3 regions of the Streptomyces sp. E-08 genome follow, and region 2 is predicted to be linked to each of the others. Evidence: riboswitches for the same ligand, from Rfam matches in the RefSeq annotation. Region 2 holds a riboswitch; each other region holds the start of a gene.

Region 1 (4,202 bases), 3.7 Mb from region 2:
GTACACCATCTGCGACGCGTACTTCTGCTCGACGCTGAGCGCCACGGGCCCCAACCGCACGTTCCTGTGGAGCGGGAAGATCGACGGCTCCAGCAAGGACGGCGGCGACGAGTCGGGCCTCACCTGGGAGACGTACGCCGAGGCGCTCCAGCGCGCCGGGGTGAGCTGGAAGGTCTACCAGAACGCCCAGGACAACTACGGCGACAACGGCCTCGCGTACTTCAAGAAGTTCACCGACGCGCGGCCCGGGGACCCGCTGTACGACCGGGGCATGGGCTCGGTCCCGAAGGTGACCGGCTCGACGCCGGACGACATCGCCGCGGCGATCCGCGCCGACGTCGTCGCGGGCACCCTGCCGCAGGTGTCGTGGGTCGTCGCGAACGAGGCCTTCTCGGAGCACCCGTACGCCCCGCCGGGGGACGGCGCCCACTTCGTCGACCTCGTCTACCGCGCGCTGGCCGCGAACCCCGAGGTGTTCGACTCCACGGTGCTCTTCCTCAACTACGACGAGAACGACGGCTTCTTCGACCACGTGCCGCCGCCGGTCGCCCCTCCGGGCACCGCGGGCGAGTACCTGGACGGCGTCCCGATCGGCCTGGGCTTCCGCGTCCCGATGCTTGTCATGTCCCCGTGGACGCGCGGTGGCTGGGTGAGCTCCGAGGTCTTCGACCACACGTCGGTGCTGCGCTTCATGGAGACCTGGACGGCGGCGCTCGGCACCCCGGCCACCTGTCCGAACATCAGCGCCTGGCGCCGGAAGGTCACGGGCGATCTGACCGGCGTCTTCGACTTCGCCCACCCGGTGTACGGAGTGCCCGCGGACCTCCCCTCCACGGCGAAGGTCATCGGGCAGGCCACCTGCGGCCCGCTGCCGAACCCGGCCCCGCAGAACAACGCACTGCCCGCGCAGGAGCCCGGCACCCGTCCGGCACGCGCCCTGCCGTACCAGGCGAACGGCAACCTCGACCGCTTCGAGTTCGGCGCCGCGGGCAAGATCCTGGCCTGGTTCTCGATGACCAACCAGGGCGCGGAGGCCAAGCGGTCGGCGCACTTCTCGATCCATCCGCACCAGTACCGGGACACCGCCGCCTGGCAGTACACCGTCGACCCCGGCGACACGGCCACGGACTTCTTCAACATCGGCCTGGGGTCGGGTTCGGGGAAGTACGACATCTCGATGATGGGCCCCAACCGCTTCCTGCGCCGGTTCATCGGGGACGCCTCCAAGGCGGGCAAGGCCGTCGAGGTGGCCGCACGGTTCGCACCCGAGTCGGGGACGGGCAAGACCGCGCTGTGGTTCAGGATGACCAACAGCTCGGCCGGCCCGGTCACCTTCACGATCCGCTCGAACGCCTACCGCTCGGACGGTCCGTGGACGTACACGGTGCCTGCGAACTCCAGCCGCGAGGACTTCTTCAACGCGGTGGCGTACAACGGCGGCTGGTACGACTTCACGGTCCTCGCCGACATCGACGGGACCTGGTCGCGCCGGTACACCGGCCACATCGAGACCGGCGCCCCGAGCGTCAGCGGCTGACCCCCTCCTCCCCCGCCTGCCGGGCGGCGGCCTCCGGTCGCCGCCCGGCAGGCGGGCACGGGGTCAGCGGCCCGCGTGCGCGGCGCGGCGGACCGTGGCGTCGAGGAGCGCCACCGCGTCGGCGGCCGTACGGCCGGGAGCCCGGTTCCACGGCCCGATCAGGCCGTGCCACCCGCGCGACCGGAGCTCGGTCATGATCCAGGCGGCCGCCTCGTTCATGGTGTCCGCGCCGCCGTAGCCGAGGCGGTGGGCGGCGAGGAGGGCGCCGCAGACGCAGCGCGCTCCGCGGACGTCACGCAGTCTGTAGGGGGCGTTCTGCCAACCCCACTCCGTCAGCACCAGGCGCGCGTACCCGAGGTGCACGGAGGGCCGCAGCCGGGCCTGGCCGATGCGGCGCCAGGAGTGCAGCCGGTCCGGGAGCACGGCCCCGAGCCGTCCCGGGAGCCGGCGCTCGCCGGGGAGCTCCGGCGGCAGGGCGGCCAGGGCGTCGGCCACGAGCCGGTCCACCGGCACGCTGAGCAGCTCCCGCCAGCCCTCCTCCGCCGGGGGCGGTTCCTCGGGGGCGGTCCAGTCCGTGACGATCCGCTGCCAGGTGGCGCTCTCGAAGAGGGCGGCCGCCTCGCGGTCGAGGCTGTCGGGGCTGAGGAGGGAGGCGGAAGGTGGCATGTTGCGGCTCCTGGGTCGGCTCCCTCCATCCTTCAAGAAGAATGTCTGTTTTGCGACTTTTGAACCCACCGGGAGAGTCGCCCGCCCGAACGCCCCGTCGCGGAGATTTCCGCCCTATTTACCCAGCACGGAATTAAAACCCATATTCGGACATTGTGCCCCGGGTGACGCGACTCACTCATCGAGCCCCGCCCCTTCCCGGCATCTCCGCCCACCCCGTACCGGGCAAGGAAGTTCAACGGTCCCGCGGCGGCATCGATCTTGAATTCCGCGAATTCGGTGATCCATTTCCCGATACCCGACATCCGCTCCCCTTGTTATCGATCGCATTACTGGCCTACGGTCACCTCCATTCGAGCGGAACGCCCAATCCTGCCGCCGCTCGGTAAAACTCCCTTTTCACCCGACGGCAGGAGCGGGGGACCCACGAATACGCCGGTCCGGAATCCGGAACGGCTCGGGGTGCAGCCGCGTGCGCGCGGCCGGACATCTCCCGTCCGAACCCGACAGCTCACCCCGCAGGCGCCGGAGAGGAAACCGTCATGCCTGCTCACGGTAAGCACCGCCGCCCCCGTCTCGGCCACGTCTCCCGCGGCCTCGCCCTGGTCGGCACCGGTGGCGTCGCCCTGACCCTGCCCCTCATCGCCCCGGCCGTCGCCGGTGCCGCGCCGCTGTCCGGCGCCCCGCAGATCGCCGTCCAGTCTCCCGCCGCTCCCGCCGCGACGATCGCCGTCAAGGCCCCCACGGCCCCGGCCGCCGCGCGTACGTACACCGTCGTGAGTGGTGACTCGCTTTCTCTGATCGCCCACAAGAAGGGAATTCAGGGCGGCTGGAAGAGCCTTTACCACGCCAACAAGAGCGTCGTGGGTGACAACCCGTCACTCATTCACCCCGGTCTTGAACTGACGATTCGTCGGGATTCCGTGAAGGCCGTCCCCGCCGAGGCCAAGGCGAAGAAGTCCGCCACGAACGAGCGGGCGAGCCGCTCCGAGCGCCGCGCTGCCGCCCCTGCCGTCGCCACCGGGACGGGCTCCTCGGCCGCCGCGGCCGCTCCGGCCGTCGCCGCCCCCTCCGCCGCCGTCAAGGCAGCCCCGATCGCGGCCACCAACTACGCCGACAACCTCGACGGCTGGATCCGTGAGTCGCTGGCCATCATGGGCCAGCGAAACATCCCCGGTTCCTACGACGGGATCTACCGCAACGTCATGCGCGAGTCCTCCGGCAACCCCCAGGCCATCAACCTCTGGGACTCCAACGCGGTCGCCGGCACCCCCTCGAAGGGCCTCCTCCAGGTCATCGAGCCGACCTTCCTGGCCTACCACGTGCCCGGCACGTCCATGGACCTGTTCGACCCGGTCGCCAACATCACCGCCGCCTGCAACTACGCGGCCGACCGCTACGGCTCCATCGACAACGTCAACTCGGCGTACTGATCCCCTGCCGCCGGAAGTGCCCGGCGAACCAGGAGGTGGCGAGGTCCGCCACCTCCTCCAGGGCGCCCGGCTCCTCGAAGAGGTGCCCGGCGCCCCCCACCACGGCGAGCCGGTTCTCACAGCGCAGCAGCTCCAGGGCCCGCCGGTTGAGGTCCAGGACCAGCGCGTCGGCACCGCCCACCACCAGGAGCGTCGGGGCGCGCACCCGGGCCAGGTGCTCGGCCGCCAGGTCCGGCCGGCCGCCGCGCGAGACGACGGCGCTCACCGGGGACGCGGGATCGCCCGCCGCCCACAGCGCGGCGGCGGCGCCCGTGCTCGCGCCGAAGTACCCGATCGGGAGCCCGGTGCTCTCGGGCCGCGCGGCCAGCCACTCCGTGGCCCCGGCGAGCCGCCCGGCGAGGAGCGGCGTGTCGAACACGTGCGCCCGGTCGGTCGCCTCCGCCTCGGTCAGCAGGTCGAAGAGCAGCGTCCCGAGACCCGCCCGGTTGAGCGCGGTGGCGACCGCCCGGTTCCGGGGGCTGTGCCGGCTGCTGCCGCTGCCGTGGGCGAACAGGACGATGCCGCCC
Region 2 (4,202 bases):
CTGGCCATGACCGGCTCGTACGTGCTGTCCTTCCAGGTCTATCTGGCGCTGCCGCTCGCGGCGGGCGGCACGGCGGCGACGACCGCGCTGTTCGTCGTCTCGGCGCTCGTCGCGCTCGCCGGGCAGCTGCGGATCACGGCCTGGTGCCGGCGCCGCCTCAGCCGGGAGCGGTGTCTCGTCCTCGGGCTGGCCCTGATGGGCGGGGCGTTCCTGGTTCCGGCGGTCCTGGGGCGCGGCCTGGCCGGACTGCTGCTGTGCGCGGCCGTGCTGTCCGTCGCGAACGCCGTGCTCTACCCGTACGAGATGGACACCGTCGTCGCGCTGTCCCGGGGGCGCTGGGTCGCCACCCACTACGGGCTCTACAACACGGTCTGCGGGGTCGGGATCACCCTCGGGAACCTGGGGACGGGCGCGCTCCTCGACGTCACCGGCTGGTCGGCGACGCCGTGGCTCGTGCTGTGCGCGGTGGGCCTGACCTGCGCGGCGGCGATGGCGCTGCTCGCCCGGGGCGGCCGGCTGGCGGCCGGCTGACCCGTACGCCACTCGGCCCCGTGGGAGTCGCCGCCCCTCGCGGCGGCGGCCACCCTGGGAGGGCGCGGTGCGGACCGCGGCCGGTCGGACCGGGCAGGAGAGCACAGGTGGGGCACCCCCTAGGAGCGGCGGGCGGCGGGCGGCGGGGCGGCGAGGGCCGCGCCGAGTACGGCGGCGCCCGTCGGTTCATCCGCGCGCTGCCCCCGCTGATCATCGTGGGCGGTGTCGCCTACGACGTGGCGACGCCCCCCGAGTACACGGCGTCGCCGCTCTTCTCCGCCGCCCCGCTGATCGCCGCGCCCTTCTTCTCCACGCTGACGACCCTGCTCACCGGGGTCGCCGCGGTCCTCGCCTCCGTCGGGCTGCACGCCTACAACGGCACCGTCGACGAGGTCGCCGCCCTCACCGAGACCCTGACCGTCCTCACCGTCTCCGCGCTCGCCGTCCTCATCAACCGGGTCGTGCGCCGCAGCGGCGAGCGGCTCGCCTCGGCGCGGGTCATCGCGGAGACCGCGCAGAAGGCGGTGCTGCCGACGCCCGCCGAGCGGATCGGCGGGCTGCAGTGCGCGGCGCGGTACGAGGCGGCGCAGGCCGACGCGTTCATCGGCGGTGACCTGTTCGCCGTCCAGGACACCCCGCACGGGGTGCGGCTCGTGGTGGGGGACGTCCGGGGCAAGGGGATGGACGCGGTCGAGGCCGTCACCGTCGTCATCGGCGCCTTCCGGGAGGCGGCCGAGCAGGAGCGGACCCTGGAGGGCGTGGCGCAGCGCCTCGAACGGGCGCTGGCCAGGGAGGGCACCCGCAGGGACGGGCTCGACGCCTTCGAGGGGTTCACCACCGCCGTCCTGGCCGAGATCCAGCGGGCCGACGGGAGCGGGACCTTCGACGGTTTCGTACGGGTCGTCAACCGCGGCCACCCGCCGCCGCTGATGCTGTACGCGGACGGGCGGCTGGACGTAATGGAGCCGGGCGAGGCGGCGCTGCCGCTCGGCATGGGGGAGCTGGCGGCGTGGCCGGACCGGGCGGAGGCGCGGCCGTTCCCGCCGGGCGCGACGCTGCTCTTCTACACGGACGGCCTCTCGGAGGCGCGGAACGGGCAGGGCGTCTTCTACGATCCGGCGGCGCGGCTCGCCGGACGGATCTTCCCGGGGCCCGAGGAGCTGCTCGACGCGCTCGTGGACGACGTACGGCTCCACACGGGCGGCGGATCGACGGACGACATGGCGCTGCTGGCGGTGAGCCGCCCGGCGACGGGGCAGCCGGAGCGGCGCCGGACGATGCCGGTGGTGCCGCCGGAGGACCCCGGTCACCAGGCGTAGTCGAGGGGTGCCGCTGCGATAACAATTGACATAACGTCAGATCGCGAGGGTTTGGGCGGCGTGTTCTGAAGGGGGGTCAAGTCGGACCATTACCCCTCAATTCAATGAATGATCAAGGGGGACGGCTTGGAATCGGGACCCCCTGTCTATTAACGTTCGATAACGCAGCGCGGTCGTCCCAGCCGTCGCAAGAGGCGGCACCGTGCGCACGCGCCGAATCCTGAAAAGGAACCGGGGAACCACCACTTGGGGTGAATCGGGCCCCTTCGCACCCGTGCGGACCACGCACCCGTGCGGTCGAGCCCGTAGGAGACCTTCCTGCTCCGAACCCGTCAGCTAACCCGGTAGGCGAGAAGGAAGGAAAGGAGCGCCCCTCACGTGGCGTCCAACACCCCCGCACCCGAAGCCCCCTTCGATGCCTTCGGCGGCGGTGCGGCTCCCTCCGCCCCGGACACCGAGTGGAACCCCACCGAGGGCTCCCTCCGCTCCGGCGGCCGGCACCGGGTCGTCAAGCAGCGCTCCAACTTCGCACGCTCCTCCACCGTCCTCGGCGTCGGCGTGATCGCGGCCGTCGGCGCGGGCGGCCTCGCCACCGCGCAGGACAAGCCCCCGGTGGCCATATCGCTGCCCGACCTCCCGGACCTGGACCTGCCGGACGCCCACGACATCCCCGGCGTCGGCGACCTCCTCCCCGAGCAGCACAGCGAGGTCGTCAGCGCGGCCCGCGCCAACCCGAACCCGCTCACCGCCGCCACCTACACCACCGTGGGCGACGAGAGCACCGGGCAGGCCGAGCAGGCCGCCACCACCGCCCCCGCGGCGGGCGAGGCCCTGCGCGCCCGCATCCTCCAGCAGGCCGAGCAGCAGCAGGCCTCCGCCGACGCCGCCGACAAGGCCGCCGTGGAGAAGGCAGCGGCCGAGAAGGCCGCCGCCGAGGCCGAGGCCAAGGAGGCCGCCGCGGAGAAGGCCGCCGCCGAGGCCAAGGCGAAGGCCGAGGCGGAAGCCAAGGCGAAGGCGGAAGCGGAGGCCAAGGCGAAGGCCGAGGCCGAGCGCCTCGCCAAGCTCGCCGCGAGCTACTCCCTCCCCGTCTCCTCGTACACCCTCACCGCCACCTACATGCAGTCCGGCTCGATGTGGTCCTCCGGCTACCACACCGGCCTCGACTTCGCCGCCCCCACGGGCACCCCGCTCAAGGCCGTCCACGGCGCGACCGTCAAGTCGGCGGGCTGGTCCGGCTCCTACGGCTACCGGATCGTCCTGGAGCTGGAGGACGGCACCGAGGTCTGGTACTGCCACCTCTCGTCCATGACGGTCGGCGCGGGCCAGACCGTCGGCACCGGCGAGACCATCGGCCGCGTCGGCGCCACCGGCAACGTCACCGGCGCCCACCTCCACATGGAGGTCCACACGCCCGGCGGCGACGGCATCGACCCGGCGGCCTGGCTCCGCTCCAAGGGCCTCAGCCTCTGAGCGGACCCGGAATAGTCCCGGCGGCGGGAGCGGTTGACCCACACATGACCACTCTCCGCCCGCTGGGCAGCTCCGACCTGCACGTCTTTCCCGTGGCCCTGGGCGGCAACGTCTTCGGCTGGACCGCCGACGAGGCCCAGTCCTTCGCCGTCCTCGACGCCTACGCCGCCGCGGGCGGCAACTTCGTCGACTCCGCCGACGTCTACTCCGCCTGGGCCGAGGGCAACGAGGGCGGCGAGTCCGAGACCGTCATCGGCCGCTGGCTCGCCTCCCGGGGCAACCGCTCCGACATCGTCGTCGCCACCAAGGTCGGCGCCCACCCCCACTTCAAGGGCCTGTCCGCCACCACCATCAAGGCGGCCGCGGAGGAGTCCCTCCGCCGCCTCGGCACCGACCACATCGACCTGTACTACACGCACTTCGACGACGAGTCCGTCCCCGTCGAGGAGATCGTCACGGCCCTCGACCAGCTGGTGAAGGACGGCAAGGTGCGCGCCGTCGCCGCCTCCAACATCTCCCCGGAGCGGCTCCGCGCCTCCCTCGACTTCGCCGAGGCCGAGGGCCTCGCCCGGTACGTCGCCCTCCAGCCGCACTACAACCTGGTCTCCCGCGACACCTACGAGGGCCCGCTCCTGGAGACCGTCGAGCGGGCCGGGCTCTCCGCCGTCCCGTACTACGGGCTCGCGGCCGGCTTCCTCACCGGCAAGTACCGCCCCGGAGCCACCGTCGACAGCGTCCGCGCCTCCGGCGCCGCCGGACACCTGGACACCGAGCGCGGCCGGGCCGTGCTCTCCGCCCTCGACACCGTCGCCGAGGCGCACGGGGCGGAGCTCGCCACCGTCGCCCTCGCCTGGCTCGCCGCCCGGCCGACCGTGGCCGCGC
Region 3 (4,202 bases), 1.0 Mb from region 2:
CGCCGCGCGTGCAGGAGCTGACGGACCGGCTCATCGACTCCTTCGTGGAGAGGGGGAGCGCCGACCTCATCCACGAGTTCGCCTTCCCGCTGCCGATCTACGCGATCTGCGACCTCCTCGGGGTGCCGCCGGAGGACCAGGACGACTTCCGGGACTGGGCCGGGATGATGATCCGGCACGGCGGCGGGCCGCGCGGCGGGGTCGCGCGGTCGGTGAAGAAGATGCGCGGCTATCTCGCCGAACTGATCCACCGCAAGCGCGAGGAGCCGGGAGACGACCTGATCTCGGGGCTCATCAAGGCCTCCGACCACGGCGAGCACCTCACCGAGAACGAGGCCGCCGCCATGGCCTTCATCCTGCTCTTCGCCGGCTTCGAGACGACCGTGAATCTGGTGGGGAACGGACTTTACGCACTTCTTCGGCACCCCGAGCAGCGCGCGCTGCTCCAGGCCTCCCTCGCGGCAGGGGAGACCGGGCTCCTGGAGACCGGCGTCGAGGAGCTGCTGCGGTTCGACGGGCCCGTGGAGATGGCGACCTGGCGGTACGCGACGCGGGCGCTGACCATCGGCGGGCAGGAGATCCCGGCGGGCGACCCGGTGCTCGTGGTGCTCGCCGCCGCCGACCGGGACCCGGAGCGGTTCGACGGGCCGGACGTCCTCGACCTCGCGCGGCGCGACAACCAGCACCTCGGGTACGGGCACGGCATCCACTACTGCCTGGGCGCCCCGCTCGCCCGCCTGGAGGGACAGGCGGCGCTCGCGACCCTGCTGACTCGTCTGCCGGATCTGCGACTTGCCGCCGATCCGGCCGAACTGCGGTGGCGCGGAGGGCTCATCATGCGGGGCTTGCGCACGCTTCCGGTGGAGTTCTCCCCTTCCGTACCCCTCTTGACCACTGACGGTTCATCAGAAATGTGATCTTCACGTGATCGCGGGGCGATCGACTTGTGACGGACGTTCGAATGCCGCTACGTTTCCCGGCAGTCTCAGCCGTCACGCGAAAGGCCCTCCTATGCGTTCCGGGAACGGACGACACCGTCGCCCCCGTCAGGCTCCCGCCATCGTCGTCGCCGCCGGCGTGACCGGATCCGCCATGGCGCTGCCGTTGCTCGCCACGGGATCCGCCTCCGCGGCCGACGCCGCCACGTGGGACCGGGTCGCCGAGTGCGAGTCCGGCGGCCAGTGGAGCGCCAACTTCGGCAACGGGATGTACGGCGGCCTCCAGTTCACCCAGGCCAGCTGGGAGCGGAACGGCGGCCTGGCGTACGCGCCCAGCCCCGACCTCGCCAGCCGCGCCCAGCAGATCGCGGTGGCCGAGAAGGCGCTTGCCAAGGGCAGCGACGAGTGGGCCACCTGCGCGCCGATCGCCGGCCTGAAGAACGACGGGAAGGCCACCGGGGTGAACCCCGGCCCGACCGCCGTCCCGACGACCCCCAGCGGGCCCCTCCCCGAGTCCAACCGCACCGCGGGCACCCCGGCCGCCCCCGCGGGCGCCACGGGGACGGCGGACCGGTCCGCCACGTCCGCCCCCGTGACGCCGGCCTCCCCGGCCACTCCGGCGACCTCCGCCTCCCCGGCCACGCCCGCCACCCCGGCGGCGCCGGTCACACCCGACGCATCCGTTACGCCCGGTACGCCGGATTCGTCCGGGTCGCCGGAGGGTGACGCGCCGTCGGCCACGCCCGGCACGGGCAAGCACCGGGGCGAGGCCGCCCCGGAGGAGTCCGGCAAGCCGGACAGTTCGGCCGAATCGGGTCGGCACGCGTCGGGCGTGGACGCGTCCGCGGGGAAGTCCGCGGGGAAGGTCGACGACACGCCGGTGACTGACGACACGAAGAATTCGGACGCAACGGACAGTCAGGACACTTCGGGCGAGTACACCGTGCGGCCGGGTGACAGCCTGTCCGGCATTGTGCAGGAGAACGAACTCCCCGGAGGCTGGACCGCCCTCTACGACGCCAACCGGCAGACGGTGGGTATCGATCCGGACCTCATCCTGCCTGGTCAGAGCCTTGACCTGACGGTGGGTTCGACGGCGACGGAAGGCTAGTTCGCGGGCTTATGTCCGGTTCTGGGCAAGTGAGACATGGGTCTCTTCGCCCCAACTGGCGTGTCACGTCCGCAAACTTTGCTCCCGTCACCTCTCACCTGCACAAACGCCGCCCACCGGAGGGCAAGCGGGGCCGATTTTTCCGCAATGGGCCTCTTTGAACTTCCGGTGGGTCTGTGTCTACGGTCGTCACCGCTCGCCACCGCGGGCCCCGTCGACCGAAACGCCGAATCCTGCCGTCGGCCGATGGGAACAGTCGTCGCGCAAGCGCCGAAGGCAGGAGTGGGGGACCCAAGGTAAGTGCCGGTCCCGGCCGTTGAGACAGACGGCCGACGATCGGCTTGGGGTGAAGCCGCGTGCAAGGACACGCGGCCGGGCAACTTTCCGGCCCGAACCCGACAGCTCACCTCACAGGCGTCGGTGAGGAGAATTCCCATGCTGTTTTCCGCCAAGGGCAAACACCGTCGTCCCTCCAAGGCCACCCAGGTCGCCACGCTCGTCGGCGTCACCGGTGTCGCCGTCGCCGCCCCGCTGCTGACCGCGGGCACCGCCTCCGCCGCCACGGCCGCCGAGTGGGACACCGTCGCCCAGTGCGAGTCCGGTGGCAACTGGGCCATCAACACCGGCAACGGCTTCTACGGCGGCCTGCAGTTCACCAACTCCACCTGGGCCGCGTTCGGTGGCACCGCCTACGCCGCGCGCGCCGACCTGGCGTCGAAGACCCAGCAGATCGCCATCGCCGAGAAGGTCCTCGCGGGCCAGGGCAAGGGTGCCTGGCCGAGCTGCGGCGTCGGCCTCTCGGGCGCTTCCTACGACGGCGGTGCCGCCGAGAGCGCCCCGCAGCAGACCCAGCAGCAGGCCGCTCCGAAGCAGCAGGCCGCCCCGAAGCAGCAGGAGCGTCGCGCCGAGCAGCCGACCACCCGCAGCGAGCAGCGCCAGGCCCCGAAGGCCGCCGCCAAGAAGACCGTCACCACGCCCACCGGCAAGACGGTCAAGAAGGGTGACGGCGAGTACAAGGTCGTGGCCGGCGACACCCTCTCCAAGATCGCCCAGGCGCACGGCGTCAAGGGCGGCTGGGCCAAGCTCTTCGAGCTGAACAAGGGCGTCGTCGAGAACGCCGACCTCATCTACCCGGGTCAGCAGCTCCACCTGAAGTGAGCCCGGCGGCCCGCGTGAGTCCGGCGGCTCACGCGGCCCCGACGACCCTCCCGCGGTGACCACCCCGGTCCGGCGTGCCCTTCCCCCGTGCGCGCCGGACCGGGGTTTCCCCTTATACGGGGAAAGCTGACGGTTCCGAGTCATTACGGGGGGCCTGAGGGTTCCGAGGGTTACCGCACAGTAGGTCCGGGGCCCTTCGTCCCGAGATGCGTGCCCTTGGGTCCTTTTTCGTCCCAGGGGGCGGGCGCACGGCGGGCGGGAGCCCCCGAGCCGGTTAGGCTCTTGTCGCAAGGCCAAGCGACCCTGCACCGACCTTGCGTCACATCCAGCGTCACATCCCAGAAGGAGATGCTCGTGCCGTCCATCGACGTCGTCGTAGCCCGGGAAATCCTGGACTCCCGAGGCAACCCCACGGTCGAGGTCGAGGTCGGCCTCGACGACGGCAGCACCGGCCGTGCTGCTGTTCCGTCCGGCGCCTCCACCGGTGCGTTCGAGGCCATCGAGCTTCGCGACGGTGACCCCAACCGCTACCAGGGCAAGGGTGTCGAGAAGGCCGTCCTCGCCGTCATCGAGCAGATCGGCCCGGAGCTCGTCGGCTACGACGCCACCGAGCAGCGCCTGATCGACCAGGCCATGTTCGACCTGGACGCCACGGAGAACAAGGGCTCGCTCGGCGCCAACGCCATCCTCGGCGTCTCGCTCGCCGTCGCGCACGCCGCCTCCGAGGCCAGCGACCTCCCGCTCTTCCGCTACCTGGGCGGCCCGAACGCGCACCTGCTGCCCGTTCCGATGATGAACATCCTCAACGGTGGGTCGCACGCCGACTCCAACGTCGACATCCAGGAGTTCATGATCGCCCCGATCGGCGCGGAGTCCTTCTCCGAGGCCCTCCGCTGGGGCACCGAGGTCTACCACACCCTCAAGTCCGTCCTGAAGACCAAGGGCCTCTCCACCGGCCTCGGCGACGAGGGCGGCTTCGCCCCGAACCTGGACTC

Evidence for each region. A riboswitch is a leader RNA that binds a small molecule or an ion and turns the genes downstream of it on or off. The one in region 2 is predicted to bind cyclic di-AMP.
Region 1: linked by a shared signal. The riboswitch ahead of ACN9MM_RS37475 (transglycosylase SLT domain-containing protein) and the one ahead of ACN9MM_RS20815 (M23 family metallopeptidase) in region 2 are both predicted to bind cyclic di-AMP.
Region 3: linked by a shared signal. The riboswitch ahead of ACN9MM_RS15910 (transglycosylase family protein) and the one ahead of ACN9MM_RS20815 (M23 family metallopeptidase) in region 2 are both predicted to bind cyclic di-AMP.

The regions. Positions count from the first base shown of each region.
Region 1 is NZ_CP183971.1:8,198,751-8,202,952, reverse strand. Features, by position in the region: gene ACN9MM_RS37485 (phosphocholine-specific phospholipase C) at 1-1,537, shown strand, start outside; gene ACN9MM_RS37480 (DUF6197 family protein) at 1,601-2,203, opposite strand; cyclic di-AMP (ydaO/yuaA leader) riboswitch at 2,585-2,743, shown strand; gene ACN9MM_RS37475 (transglycosylase SLT domain-containing protein) at 2,746-3,636, shown strand; gene ACN9MM_RS37470 (phosphoribosyltransferase family protein) at 3,620-4,202, opposite strand, start outside.
Region 2 is NZ_CP183971.1:4,520,521-4,524,722, forward strand. Features, by position in the region: gene ACN9MM_RS20805 (MFS transporter) at 1-531, shown strand, start outside; gene ACN9MM_RS20810 (PP2C family protein-serine/threonine phosphatase) at 639-1,850, shown strand; cyclic di-AMP (ydaO/yuaA leader) riboswitch at 2,052-2,216, shown strand; gene ACN9MM_RS20815 (M23 family metallopeptidase) at 2,229-3,320, shown strand; gene ACN9MM_RS20820 (aldo/keto reductase) at 3,365-4,202, shown strand, end outside.
Region 3 is NZ_CP183971.1:3,506,505-3,510,706, reverse strand. Features, by position in the region: gene ACN9MM_RS15920 (cytochrome P450 family protein) at 1-917, shown strand, start outside; gene ACN9MM_RS15915 (transglycosylase family protein) at 1,012-2,049, shown strand; cyclic di-AMP (ydaO/yuaA leader) riboswitch at 2,308-2,481, shown strand; gene ACN9MM_RS15910 (transglycosylase family protein) at 2,485-3,207, shown strand; gene eno (phosphopyruvate hydratase) at 3,562-4,202, shown strand, end outside.